3 regions of the Brevibacillus sp. HB1.3 genome follow, and region 2 is predicted to be linked to each of the others. Evidence: riboswitches for the same ligand, from Rfam matches in the RefSeq annotation. Region 2 holds a riboswitch; each other region holds the start of a gene.
The links. Region 2 has a riboswitch for S-adenosylmethionine ahead of HPY31_RS08455 (aminotransferase class I/II-fold pyridoxal phosphate-dependent enzyme). Riboswitches for the same ligand answer to the same signal wherever they lie in the genome.
Positions count from the first base shown of each region.

Region 1: linked by a shared signal. The riboswitch ahead of HPY31_RS06480 (MetQ/NlpA family ABC transporter substrate-binding protein) and the one ahead of HPY31_RS08455 (aminotransferase class I/II-fold pyridoxal phosphate-dependent enzyme) in region 2 are both predicted to bind S-adenosylmethionine.
Region 3: linked by a shared signal. The riboswitch ahead of HPY31_RS09025 (homoserine dehydrogenase) and the one ahead of HPY31_RS08455 (aminotransferase class I/II-fold pyridoxal phosphate-dependent enzyme) in region 2 are both predicted to bind S-adenosylmethionine.

Region 1 covers NZ_JABMIT010000002.1:395,013-399,793, reverse strand. Annotated here, with positions in the region: gene HPY31_RS06495 (hypothetical protein) at 1-269, opposite strand, end outside; gene HPY31_RS06490 (methionine ABC transporter permease) at 419-1,081, opposite strand; gene HPY31_RS06485 (methionine ABC transporter ATP-binding protein) at 1,081-2,118, opposite strand; gene HPY31_RS06480 (MetQ/NlpA family ABC transporter substrate-binding protein) at 2,161-2,991, opposite strand; SAM riboswitch class I at 3,094-3,196, opposite strand; gene HPY31_RS06475 (hypothetical protein) at 3,417-3,773, shown strand; gene HPY31_RS06470 (ABC transporter substrate-binding protein) at 3,970-4,781, shown strand, end outside.
Region 2 covers NZ_JABMIT010000003.1:173,493-178,273, forward strand. Annotated here, with positions in the region: gene HPY31_RS08440 (hypothetical protein) at 55-1,443, shown strand; gene HPY31_RS08445 (DUF5665 domain-containing protein) at 1,453-1,764, opposite strand; gene HPY31_RS08450 (pyridoxamine 5'-phosphate oxidase family protein) at 1,933-2,391, shown strand; SAM riboswitch class I at 2,466-2,585, shown strand; gene HPY31_RS08455 (aminotransferase class I/II-fold pyridoxal phosphate-dependent enzyme) at 2,680-3,843, shown strand; gene HPY31_RS08460 (trans-sulfuration enzyme family protein) at 3,840-4,781, shown strand, end outside.
Region 3 covers NZ_JABMIT010000003.1:294,709-299,489, reverse strand. Annotated here, with positions in the region: gene HPY31_RS09030 (CapA family protein) at 1-767, shown strand, start outside; gene HPY31_RS09025 (homoserine dehydrogenase) at 781-2,046, opposite strand; SAM riboswitch class I at 2,133-2,244, opposite strand; SAM riboswitch class I at 2,311-2,417, opposite strand; gene HPY31_RS29005 (hypothetical protein) at 2,512-2,646, opposite strand; gene HPY31_RS09020 (DinB family protein) at 2,764-3,279, opposite strand; gene HPY31_RS09015 (cyclase family protein) at 3,297-3,938, opposite strand; gene HPY31_RS09010 (Gfo/Idh/MocA family protein) at 3,960-4,781, opposite strand, start outside.

The DNA of each region.
Region 1 (4,781 bases), on a different contig from region 2:
AAACCAGCCAGACCACCAATCATGAGACCTTTCATAAATCCGCCGCTTTTGCTTGCGGTAGCAGCAGGAGTTGTTGTCGTACCTTTATTGGTTGATGCGTTTACATTTGAATCGGCTTTGTTGGGTGTTTGTGTATTGGTAGGTGTCGTATTAGAGTTAAAAGATTTTTTCCCGGACTTATAGCCTTTCGCATCGGCATGATCAATGAATCCTCCGGCCGGCGCGAGTACGAGCATTACGGCAACCACCATCATGATGAGTTTTTTCATGTTATTTGAGTAGCCCCTCTCATTAAAATGACTTGTATATATAAGTCTACACGAATATCGAACGGAATTCCAATGAGCTTTCAGTCACGGTCAGTCTAAATACCTACAAAAAAGCCCCTGACAAGCGATTTCGTCAGGGGTTCTTCGATTTACGCGCTCTTTTTCAGTTTTCGGGCCGCCCAGTTACCCAACGATTGAATGAGCTGGACCAAGACAACGAGGATAATGACGGTAATGATCATGACTTCGATGTCCCATTGCTGGTAGCCGTAGCGCAAGGCGAGATCGCCCAGTCCGCCGGCACCAACTGCGCCCGCCATAGCAGTAGCACCGATCAAACCGATGGTCGCGATAGTCAGGCAGAGGACAATGCCAGGCCGTGCTTCACGCAGCATGATCCGAAAAATAATCTGTGTCCGGGATGCGCCCATCGCTTGATACGCTTCGATCACGCCGCGATCTACGTCATGCAGGGCCGTTTCCATCAGGCGTGAGATGTAAGGCGCCGTATAGACGATGAGCGGCACAATGGCTCCTTCAATCCCAATCGAGGTGCCCACGATCAACTCGGTAAAAGGAATGATTGCAACCATCAGGATAATAAAAGGCAACGAACGAACAATGTTGATGATCGTATTCAAGGTGTGATAAATGATTTTGTTCGGAAAAAGGTGGTTCGCCTGTGTGATGACCAACAAAATCCCGAGCGGAATCCCGATCAGTGTCGCAATGAACAAGGAAAACCCAACCATGATGACGGTTTCTTGCAGGGATTGCCCGAATACCGGAATCATTTCAATCAAACGCTCCATTAGCTCCGCACCTCCTCTGGTGACACAATATCTACGCGGTAGACGGATTCGCGCAAGAAGCGAATGCCATCTTGAATGGGCTGGTCTTCACCAGAAATGTGCAAAAGCAAAATGCCGAGCGCCGTTCCCTTAATGGTCGTAATTGAGCCGTATAACAGATTGGTGCTAATCGGAAAGCGTGCGGACAAGGTGCCAAGAACAGGATCGAGAGCAGCATCTCCGAGAAAAGCAACGCGAACAATTTTGGAAACGGGTCCGGACTCTTTTATCTTGGACAAAATTTCCTGTGGTACCTGATCGTCAAAAACCGTTTTGATAAAATTACGGGTCGTTTGCTCTTGCGGATTGCTGAACACATCCAGAACAGAGCCTTGCTCGATGACGACGCCGTTTTCCATGATGGCTACTTGGTCGCAGATTTTCTTAATGACCTGCATTTCATGGGTAATCAGCACGATGGTCAGGTTAAACTTTCGATTGATGTCGAGCAACAGCTCCAGAATGGATTCGGTTGTTTGCGGATCGAGAGCGGAAGTCGCTTCGTCACAGAGCAGAATTTCCGGATCGGTTGCAAGTGCACGAGCGATGCCCACCCGTTGCTTTTGTCCACCGGATAGCTGAGAAGGATAAGCGTTTGCTTTATCAGACAAGCCAACCAAGCCGAGAAGGTCTTCTACCTTGCGCTTAATGACATCTTTGGGGACGCGATTCATCCGCAAGATTTCCGCCACATTGTCAAAGACATTATAGGAAGAGAGCAGGTTGAAGTGTTGAAAAATAATCCCGATCTTTTTGCGAGCTTGCCGCAGCTCTTTTTCCTTGAGGGTCAGCATGTTCTGGCCATTGACGATCACAGAACCGCTGGTCGGCTTCTCCAACAGGTTGATGGTACGGAGCAGGGTACTTTTCCCCGCTCCGCTAAAGCCGATCACCCCGTAGATTTGCCCTTTTTCCACCTGCAGGGATACGCCCTTCAATGCTTTTACCTGCTTGTTTCCTACTTGATACGACTTATGAATATCGGTTAGCTGTATCATAACGAGTTCTCCTTGTTGTTCTTGATGTTCCTGGCGTCGAGCTTACCAGGACGGCAGTACAGCTCCTTCAAAGCGTTCGTCGATGAATTTTTTCACTTCTTCCGAACGGTAGATGTCCACCAGCTTTTTGACGGCGGGGTTGTCTTTGTTGGTTTCGTTGACTGCCAAGATATTTACGTATGGAGAGTCAGCCGTCTCAGCGAAGATCGCGTCTTTTTTCGGGGAGTAGCCAGCTTCCATTGCGAAGTTCGTATTAATCGAAGCAACCTCTACGTTGCTCAGCGAGCGTGCCAGGAAAGCAGCCTCCAGCTCTTTGAATTGCAAATTTTTCGGGTTTTCCACGATGTCCAGTGGTGTTGCGTTGTCACCCACGCCATCCTTGAGCTTAATCAAGCCCGCTGCCTGATAGAGCAGCAAGGCACGTGCTCGGTTGGTCGGGTCGTTTTGAATGCCGACAACGCCGCCAGCCGGGATGTCCTCGACTTTTTTATGCTTGGTGGAGTACAGACCCATCGGGTACGTCACGGTTTTTCCGACCTCGACGATCTTTGTTTTGTGATCTTGATTAAACTTCGCCAAGAACGGGATGGTTTGGAAGCTGTTTACATCGAGATTTCCTTTATCGAGAGCTTGGTTCGGCTGTACGTAATCGTTGAAAACGACGACTTCGACATCGAGTCCTTTGCCTTTGGCGACTTCTTTTACTTTGTTGAGAATTTCTTCGTGTGGGCCGCCAGTGACACCCACTTTGAGTGAGGTTTGCTCAGCAGCAGTGCCACCGTTAGCAGGCGCAGCTTCTTGTTTACCCCCGCAAGCCGTTACGAGCGATGCAGCGAGCAGTAGTGTAGTGAGTAGTAGACCAGTCTTTTTCATGAAAATACCCCTTTTCTCTGGATGTAAGATGGAAAAGAAAAAAGCCTCTTCCGACAGAAGAGGCGAAAACTGCAAGTATGTAACCACACTGCAACAATACCTCTCTTATCTGTCGGAATAAATTCCGCTGGATTTGGCACCGTATCGTTTGCGATAGGTTGCCGAGGTGTCATAGGGCCAGTCCCTCAACCTCTCTTCATAAGAGAATGTGCTATGAAATTATCATTCCAAACATTGTTGTTAATTCTTATTTGGATAGTTGGATTATAACGACTGATTTTTTCGGTGTCAACAGTTTTTGCAAACGAATGACTTGGTGGAAAAATGTGAAATTGATCTAAATACGAATATTCTATTGAAGAATGAAAAAATCATATGTATAATGAGAGCGAATGAACCCGATGCCAGCTATCGCAGGTGATGACATGACTCTCGTGGACTCCAATGAAACTAGAAAAAAGCTGTCTGCCATCTATAATGAGATAGCAAAAGAGTTGTTCGGATTTGGAACGACTTTGCTCCGAGTCACGATTGAAAATCAAATGATTACGTTCCAAGCTAAGCATCGCCGCTCTCCGCGCTCACAAGCGTTGGAAGGAGAAGCACCGGCCCTTAAGCTCGAAGTCGATTTTCGCATGTCCCTTCTTTATAAGAAGAGACTGAGAGAACGACTGGAAGAAGAGATGGGGTTGCCGTTGGAAGCCGTGCTCAGGGACTATGATGCGCCTACGCAGTGGGCGATCACGAATGTTATTTTAGCTGAATCAGAACTGAATACCTGACGCAATCGTTCGGATTTTCTCTTTTGATCTATCTTAAGGGGAGACCGTAGACTTTGCGTAAAACGGGTGTCACTTCTCTTTGTTTACGAAGAAAAGTGCTCTTGTTTAGAATGATACGTTCTAATCAAGGGTACTTTTCTTTTTATTGTATCACCATATTTTGTCATCAAATGAACCCAACTGGAGGAGAATTACGATGAAGAAATTACTTGCTGGAATCCTGTCTTTTTCTATGATGTCACTGGCTCTCGCTGGCTGTGGCAGCAATGGTCAACCACAAGCGGGGGGAGCTGGCGGCGAAGCCAAGGGCGAGCCACAAAAGCTGGTCATCTCTACATGGGGCTTCTCCGAAGACTTTTTCCGCAAAGAAGTATACGAGCCGTTTGAAAAAGAACATAACGTGAAAATCGTGCTGGAAATCGGGAACAACGCAGAGCGTCTGAACAAAGTTCGCCAAGGAAGCTCCGATGTAGACTTGATCTACCTCTCTGACTACTATGCACAGCAAGGGATTGAGAGTGGCGCATTTGAAAAAATCGACCGCAGCCGCATCCCGAACCTGGATCAAATCTACGACATCGCCAAAGCACCACTGGGCGAGGAGTACGGTCCAGCTTACACGATTGGCCAATTCGGGATTGCCTACAATCCAAAGCTCGTAAAAACTGAGATCAAGGATTGGAAAGATCTGTGGAACCCAGAGCTGACAGGCAAGCTGACACTGCCAAGCATTACGTCCACAACTGGTCCGATGGTTCTCGACAGTGCTTCTGCGGTCGCGGGCAGCAAGGAATTTAACGAGGATCAAGCCTTCGCGAAAATGAAAGAAGTCAACAAAAGTGTCGTGAAGTTCTACGATAAGACCTCTGAATACGTGAACATGTTTGGACAAGAAGAAATCGGCGTAGGACCGATCATGGAAATGTACTTCAAAGACATCAAAGCCGCTGTTCCAGAAGCTGTTTTCGTACAACCTGCAAGCGGCGGATATGCGGTTATGAATACGGT
Region 2 (4,781 bases):
TGCATGACCCAAGCAAGCAGGGGGATTTTAGCAGACTAGAAGGGGGAACTACCATTGAAGAAGTACATGACCAAGCCCGTATTAGCAGTCGTGACAGCGGCAGGTATTCTTGGCTGTTTGACGCCAATTTTTGCCAACGCAAGCTCGATTGCTAGTCCAAGTGCCACAAAGGTAGTCATGAATGACGAGGGGAAGCAAGTCACGCGCTACAATTTAAAAGAACTGGCCAAAAATGATCCAACCACGTTGAACATGCTCTTGAAAAATCAAGCGGATCACTTGTACATCATTGTAGATGAAATCAACTTGAATACGAAGCTCCAAACGTATATGGAAGAAAACAAAGCGGAGTGGGAGCGTATTTACAACGAGTACTACAGCGATATTTGGCTGGAAGTGCGCCTGACAGAGAATGCTGAAGAAATCGTGAGCGTAAATGCCAAGACTGAAAATAACAAGGTGTACATAAAGGGAATTGTGACTTCGGATGTCACCAAGGTGGTTGTGAAAAAGCCGAATTCTGACATCATTGAAGTTGTTCCGACCAACGAGCACTCTTTTACGGTCAGCTTTGAAGCTCCAGATGCATCCTATGAGCCGTATGTAACCGTAAGTGCCTATGCAGGCAGCAAGCTGGTCGATAGCGAACAGGTAAAGATCGTTCCAAAAGCAGAAGAAGATCAGGAAATGATCATCCATACCATGTCTGTATTGGATGCGAAGAAAAAGGAATTAAAGGTAAAAGGAATTGTCAAGCAGGGGGCAGACAAAGTAACTGTCACCTATAATGGCGTGAAAAAAGACGCAAGCGTGAAGAAGCTGTGGGATGGCGTAGGCAGCTTTACCGTTTCACTAAAGGATGTACAAGCAGCAAAAGATCAAAAAGCCTTGATCGAGGTTTACGAGGATGGCAAGAAGGTTGATTCCGAATCCGTTCAGGTAGAAATCGTTAACGCTCCTGACAAGGATCAAGCAACCGCATATGTCATCAAGGCGACTGCTGTAAACAATCCTGCCGCCAAGTCCATTCAGGTGAAAGGGACAGTAAGCGGCTGGAACAAAAAGGACGATACTGAGCTGGTTGTGATCGCTCCTGACGGGAAGAAAAAAGAGATCAAACCGAATGACAAAGGTGAGTTCTCTTTGACGTTGTCTTACAAGAATCATTCCTTTAGTGCCAAATCGATTCAATTCGCATTGTATGAAGACGATAAGCTGATTAAGAAAGCTGACGTTGCATTAAGCACAAAGGTCATTGTCGAGCCTGTGAAGCCAACAAACGGCGATGAAGACGATGATGATGACAAAAAGAAAAAAGAAAAAGGGAAGCAGAAAGATAAGCATCCCAACGGCAATGCGTATGGCTATTGGAAAAAGCACGACAAACATCATGATGACGATAATGACCAGGACGATGAAGATCATGACGACGACAGAGACTAGTCAGCATCGTTAAGGCCGCTGCTTGTAAGTCTCAACGTACTCCACCAATTGTCTGATGTAATCCCCCAGAATGGGGATCGAAAGAAATTGCGTCAAGAGGGAACCGAGGAAAGCCAAAACGATAGCAGTACCAATCGTCAATCCCAGACCCCGGGCAAGACCTGCGAGGAAATTGATCCAGAGCAGCTTGCGCGGGGCTGTGTAATTTTGGATCACATCTGCTAGTCGGATATCTTCTAAGAACATCGCAATTTTGTGCATCCGCTCATTTACCTTCCGAACTTCCTGAAGCTCTTCAAGTACTTGGTCAATTTGCTGCATGAGGCGATCTGTAGGCGACAAGCTGTCCATCCCCTTCCATTACTCGGTATCGTTACCTACCAGTCTAGGGAAAAAGACAACCAGAATCAAGGTGGAGAGGAAACGTTTGCCTATCAGCAATGCGAAGGGTAAAATGGACGTACTAAACGTTTGATAGGAGGCTTTGAAATGGCTGAAACTGTTTCCCAAACTCTTTCCGAAGATTTATTCAAGCTCTTGCAAAAAGAGCGTTTTGTTACCTTGGGCACAGTAGACCATGAGTCAGGAGCACCATCGCTCAGTTCCTTGTCCTGGACGTATGCTGTCAGCGCCGATACGATTCGTTTTGCCGTGGATAATCGCTCACGTATTTTGGCTAATATTGCGAAGGAACCGCAGGTTGTTCTGCATTTGATCGGTGCCGGCTCGTCTTTCGCCATTAATGGTCGTGCTGTCGTTAAAACAGACCGCCTCGAAGGTGTTCCGCTCAAGCTGGCCATGGTAGAGATCAAAATTGAGGCTGTTCGCGATATTATGTTTTACGGTTCCCGTATTTCCGCAGAACCACAATATGAAAAGACGTATGACAAAAACGCAGCAGCGAAGCTGGACAATCAAGTGATGACCGCCTTGAAAGATGCAAATTAACGGGTGGAAATAAATTGTTGACAAGAATCCAGCCGATCCATTAGTATTAGGGTCAATCGAATTGAATAGCAATCTTCTTATCCAGAGCGGCGGAGGGACTGGCCCGATGATGCCCGGCAACCAATCACCTGTATTTTAACAGGGAGATAATGGTGCTAATTCCTGCAGAGTTATCAAACTCTGAAAGATGAGAAGGATTTGCTTACGGTGACGTAAACAAAGCCTTCTTTCAGAGGAAAGAGGGCTTTTTTGATGCCCTCGTACACTAGTGGAGGGAGAGAAACAGACATGAAATTGGAAACAAAATTGATTCAGGCGGGAGTAGGCAGAGATGAAAAAACAGGGGCGGTGAGCTTTCCTGTTTACTATGCAACGGCTTATCGTCATCCTGCTTTGGGCCAGAGCACTGGCTATGATTATACGCGCACAGCTAATCCTACTCGCACCATTTTGGAGGAGACCATCGCTATAGCGGAATCAGGAGATGCAGGATTCGCCTGCGCCTCGGGAATGGCTGCTGTTCATACCGTCATGGGCTTGTTTTCCCAAGGAGATCATCTGATTGTTTCGCTCGATCTGTACGGGGGAACCTATCGATTGTTCGAGCAAGTGCTCTCTCGTTACGGTCTGACGTTTTCGTACGTGGATTTGCGTGACATTGGAGCACTGAAAAATGCGATTCGCCCAGATACAAAGGCCATTTTCGTCGAGACACCAACCAATCCGCTCATGCAGATTACCGATATTCGAGCAGTAACACAATTGGCGAAGCAGCACAGTCTCTTGACGATTGTAGACAACACATTCTTAACCCCGTATTGTCAACGCCCACTAGAGCTTGGTGCAGATATCGTCTTACATAGTGCGACCAAGTATTTGGCAGGACATAACGATGTGTTGGCTGGACTCATCGTAACAAAAGGAGAAGAGTTGTCGGAAAAAATCCGGTTTTTGCACAATTCAATCGGCGCTGTACTCGGACCGCAAGATTGCTGGCTTCTCATTCGCGGGATGAAAACATTGGCATTGCGGATGGAGCGCCATCAATCCAATGCCTTGATTGTAGCGGAAAAGCTGCGTGAGCATCCGGCAGTAGCGGAGGTATTTTATCCGGGTCTGTCAGAGCATCCGGGACATGAGATCCAGGTGAATCAAGCGACAGGGCATAGTGGGATGGTATCGTTCCGAGTCCGCGATGTGGAGCAGGTGGGGTTGTTCCTGCAAAATCTGCAAATCGTTTCCTTTGCTGAAAGTCTGGGTGGTGTCGAGTCATTGTGTACGTATCCGGCGACGCAGACTCACGCGGATATCCCGCAAGAAGTCAGAGAGCATGTCGGTGTTTGTGATCGATTGTTGCGGCTGTCGGTTGGCATCGAGCATCCAGATGATGTCGTAGCCGATTTGTTTCAGGCTTTGAATGCTAGTTTGGTCGTAGGGGGGAGTGTACGATGAATTTTGCAACCAAGCTCCTCCACGGCTCCACTTGCATTGACCCGTTCACAGGTGCGTCGTCGGTTCCGATTTATCAAGCTTCTACGTTTCATCAGGCTGATATCGATCAGCCAGGTGCATTCGATTATGCCAGATCAGGCAATCCGACCAGGCAGGCTTTGGAAGAAGCCATTGCGTCTCTGGAGGGAGGCGCACGCGGTTTCGCGTTCTCATCTGGCATGGCTGCCATTTCCAGCGTGTTCATGCTGTTTTCTGCCGGAGATCATGTTGTAGTGGCGGAAGATGTATACGGTGGCACGTTTCGGTTTTTGACCAAGGTATTGTCGAGAATGGGCATCTCTGTAACGTTCGTGGATGCGACAGAGACAGAAGCTGTTCGTGCGGCCATTACACCGGCAACGAAAGGGGTTTACCTGGAGACCCCCTCCAATCCCACCTTAAAGGTGACAGATATTGCAGCGGTTTCTCGTATCGCGAAAGAGCACGGCTTGCTCGTCATCGTCGATAATACCTTCCTTACCCCGTATTACCAGCGACCATTGGAACTTGGCGCAGATGTGGTCATTCATAGTGCAACGAAGTTTATCGGAGGGCATAGCGACGTCGTGGCTGGTCTGGCCGTGACAAGAGAAGCTGCATTAGGGGAGCAGCTTTACTTTATCCAGAATGGCATGGGAGCGATTTTGGGTGTGCAGGACTGCTGGCTCGTGATGCGTGGGCTCAAAACATTGAAAGCCCGACTGGATGTGAGCACGAAGACAGCCGCGAGCTTGGCAGATTGGTTGTCTACGCATCCACAAGTAAGCCAAGTTTACTATACGGGACTGGCGCATCACCCCGGTCATCTGATTCAAACACAACAAGCGACTGGTCATGGGGCTGTTCTTTCCTTTGATGTAGGGAGCCGCGAGCGAGCAAAAGCGCTATTTGATCGCGTG
Region 3 (4,781 bases), 120 kb from region 2:
CATCGCCACTTGCTGTTCCTGCCATGAAAAACGCTGGAATTGATGTGGTGAATCTGGCCAATAACCATTCCATGGACCAAGGTGTTCCGGGATTGCTGGATACCTTTGACGCTTTAGACGAAAACCGAATAAAATACGTCGGTGCCGGTAAGGATGCAAGCCGCGCCTATTCACCTGTTTTCCTAGAAAAGAACGGCATCAAGATCGCGATTCTCGGCTTCAGCAGGGTCATTCCCGAAACGAGCTGGTTTGCAGGGAATTCCCAACCAGGTATGGCCGCTTCCTATGATCCTACACTAGCAGTGAAAGCGATCCAGGATGCGAACAGCCAAGCGGATCTCGTGGTGGTGATTGCACACTGGGGCAAAGAACGCTCCGATTATCCTGTCGATCATCAAAAAGAGCTGTCTCGTGCCTACATCGATGCTGGTGCAGATTTGGTTATCGGCGGTCATCCCCACGTACTGCAAGGCTTTGAACGATACAACGACAAATGGATTGCATACAGTCTTGGCAATTTCATTTTCACACGATCAAATGAACCCAAGACTTGGGAAACGATGGTCCTGCAAGCAAACTGTACCAAGAGCGGTGATTGTGAGCTGACGATGCTTCCCTATCATGCAGAATTGGGACAGGCTGTACCCATGAATGAAAGCAACGGAGCTGCCCTGTTAAAGCGCATTGAATCCATTTCTGAGCATGTCGACATACAAAGTGACGGGCGTGTGCAGCCACGTGTAAAGGCAGTGGAGACTGCTCCCTGATAAAAGAAGCCGTTTACGCAGATTCAAGAATAGGGAAGCAGCGCACTTCTAAGCCAAAATCATTTTTCAATAAGGACTCATGCTGTTCACTGATTCCCGTCACAATCAACCCTGCGCGCAAGACGCCCCCCAAATCGAATTGAACTTTTAGTTTATGCACGTTCACTCCTGCCTGCTGAAGGAAATGCAAGACACGATCTGGCGTCGCAGTATGACATGAGCCCTCTAGATAACATAGGACGTGTTCTGCCGAATCCACCGTGCCTCCAGCTTTGTCAGCCGTTTTTTCTTTCCAGGTAGGATGCGGTGTGAATGGCTGTGTCAATAAATAGGCCAAATCCTCCACGACTGCACTTGCTGTTGGGAGCTCTCCTGCCCCTCTTCCTGTAAACAACAAGTCTCCCACGATGTTGCCGGATAGCTGGACAGCATTAAACGCATCGTGGATTTGCGCCAACGGATGGCTCAGCGGAAGCATGGTTGGTTCAACAGATAGGCGAATGCCTTTTTCGGCTTGATAAGCCTGCGCGATCAGCTTAATCCGGTACCCTAAGTCGCTTGCAATCCGAATGTGACCTGCAGACAAATCTGCAATTCCTTTGCGAACAACATCCGCTAAAGGCAGCGATTCCCCATAAACAAGCTGTGCCAGGATATACAATTTGTACATAGCATCAAAGCCTTCTACATCCGAACGAGGGTCTGCTTCCGCATAGCCCAGCTCCTGTGCTTGCTTGAGCACCTCCTGGTAGGAGAGCTGCTCTGCTTCCATTTTCGTCAAAATGAAGTTCGTTGTTCCGTTGAGAATACCGCGAACGCCTTGGATATCGTTCGTACGCAGGAACTGCCGGAGCACACTCAAGATCGGGATACCCCCAGCCACACTCGCTTCATAGGCAAGATGCACTTGATGCTGATTTGCCAAATCGACTAGCTCTGTTCCTTTTTTCGCCAGGAGTTCTTTGTTGGCGGTTACCACATGGCAGCCCTTTTCGATCAAAGCACGTACGTAGTCATAGGTAGGTTCTACACCGCCCATGACCTCCACCACAATATCCACATCGCTTCTCAATACATCCTCAAAATCTGTCGTCAGTAAAGCCGGGTCGACATGAACCGCCCGCTCTTTTTCCGAGTCACGCACCAATGCCTTGACGATCTCAATTCGTTTTCCCAGACGAGAAGCCAGCTTCTCCTGTTGTGAACGGATCGTTTTGATTACGCCCCCACCCACTGTCCCCAATCCCAATAATCCCACACGTACTACTTCTGCACTCATCCTTACCACCCCATACCCCGAATTTTAGATAAAAAGAAAAGCCATCTTCGATAAGAAGAAGGCTTGATAGCAGCTAATGCTCCCCCTCCTTATCTCCCAGGACGTATATGTCCTGCAGGAATTGGCACCTTGTCACAAAATATGCGTGACGGTTGCCGGGCTTCATCGGGCCAGTCCCTCCACCTCTCTGGATAAAGAAAATATGAAATTTAAAAAAACCTTCTTCGCTAAGAAGAAGGTTCATCTACTAATGGAGTAACCCGCTTCTTATCTTTCGAGACGAAACGTCTCGCAGGAATTGGCACCTTGTTGCAATATGCAACGGTTGCCGGGCTTCATCGGGCCAGACCCTCCACCTCTCTGGATAAGAACCATTTATGCTGTTGAGCTTTATTCTAAGAAATTCCAAGGCAAGCGTCAACAAAATTCTTTCTTTTCTGATTGCAAGCTGATCTGGCAAGGCTTTCAGTTGTGGGTGAACAGGCTTTCTACCTCTTCCATACTGCAGCAGGCACAATGAAATACGCCCTCCTGGCATTCCTCAGGCTGCTCTTTTTCCACAACATATCCGCACCATTGGCAAATAAAAAGTTGCATCATTGCTCGCCCTCCTCTTCTATTATTCTGCCCAAAATAAAAAGAGCATTTTCCGCTCGACCGTGACGATCGTTAGAAAATGCCAGAAAAGGAGGGGCATACTTGTCTACTGATTTTACCTTACCCGAAGTACCGTTCTTTCAAAATGCTAGTGTGGTGAGCTTCATGTCCAGCAATCACATAGACCAATGTCCTTGCAGATAGCTTGTTTCCGTTGGCAAGTCCTGTACGCAACCACGCTTCTGGCGAGATTCCTCGCACCTGCGCGATGGTGGAAGCTCGGGCAGCCTTATACTCTTCCAGTAAATCAGACAGGTCTCTTAGCTGAAAACACCCGTGTTCAACAAACGCATTCTCATCAAAACCGACGAGGGGTGTCTGATCTCCTCTTGCGATTCTCAGCAAGCGATAGCTCATGATGCGTTCTGCATCGATGAGATGACCCAAAACCTCTTTAACCGTCCATTTGCCTGGTGCATACCGATAATCAGCTTGCTCGGGCGCAAGGGACGAAAATAACGCGACGATCCTCTCTCCTTGCTGCGTGAGGATCGTTTGGAGCTCCCCCTCTGGTACAAGACCTACATAATAGTCAAAATAAGCAGCATATTCATCTCGCTCTGGTCGTCTGAGCATATGTTTCCCACTCCTCATCATTCGGTTTCGATAGACAAATTACTATGTAAGCCTTCAAACAATAGGACCCTTGCCGGGGCGGCATCCGTGCCGACCAGCTTGAGTGGTGCAGCTACCAGAAAATACTCGCCTGGCGGGACCTCTGCTAGCCGCAAGCCTTCCACGACAATGACTCCCGCTGCAAACAATTTTTTATGTGTGGGGTGACCTTCCTGGCTGCGTTCGATTCCAAGTGCATCGGTACCAATGCCCCGCAACCCCAGCTCACTTACATATTCCGCACCTTCTTCAGACAGAAAGATAAATTCAAAGGAGAACGCCTCTTCAAAAGAGTTTTTTGTTTTAAACAGGACAAAATCTCCTCGCACAAGATCGAAGCTCTCCAAGTCAGCGCGAGTGATCCTGTCCTCGACCGCTGTGAGATCGAGAACCTTGCAAGGGCCCACTAGCTTCTCCAAGGAAATACTTTCGAATGTATCGCCAGCATTCACCATATGCAGGGGAGCATCCACATGGGTACCCGTGTGGAGGTCCATGTCGATTCTCGATTCTGTTACATAACCGTTGGTGGCGGTCCGTATTTTCGGCTGCTTTTCCGGCTTGTTTTTATACACCGTCATTCCTTCGTACACGGTGGCGGTCACATCATACATTTTCATCCCAAACGCCCTCCCTTTTGCCTACTGTTTTTTTCGATCCGCTGGAAAAACAATCCCCATCTGCCTTCTCGCTTCATCCATGACCTGCATGGCCATTTTGGAAACTTCATGCGAATTCGTTGCAGATTGTCTGGCCCCGATCTTCGCCAAGTGTAGAAATTCTCTTATTTCATAATGCATGGTCTTCGGGGTCTGCGGCCTTGCTACTTGCTCGATTCGTCCGTCCCTGTAGCGAATGTCCACTTCTTTGAGATGGTTGATTCGATCGATCACCATCGTAGCGTCCTCCCCTTGAATTTCTGCTGGCTGATAGGAGGTCGTAATTTTCGAGAAGCTAACGATGGCATCCATCTCTCGATACTTCAACAACATACTGCCTTCTCCGTCCACTCCTGAATCAAGCACGATTCCTTCTGCTTTGATCACGTCTGGTCTGCCAAAAAGGATGAGTAACGGATAAAGACAATAAATACCGATGTCCATCAAGGCTCCGTTTGAAAAAGCAGGATCAAAAGCACGTAAAACCTTCCCTTCGCGGTAGGCGTCATAGCGCGAAGAATATTGGCAATTGCTAGCAATAAAACGTCGTACTTTTCCCAGCTTGTGCAGGTTGTCTTGTATCGCAAAAAAATTCGGCAACAGTGTAGATTTGACAGCCTCCATGAGCAGCACGTCATTTCTTTTCGCTGCCTGGATCATTTCTTCTACCTCAATCGCATTAGAAGCAAGTGGCTTTTCACACAATACGTGCAGCCCCGCGTCCATGCACTGGATCGCTTGTTCCGCGTGGCAGGAGTTGGGGCTTGCAATATAGACCGCGTCCATATTTTTGCTTGTAACCAT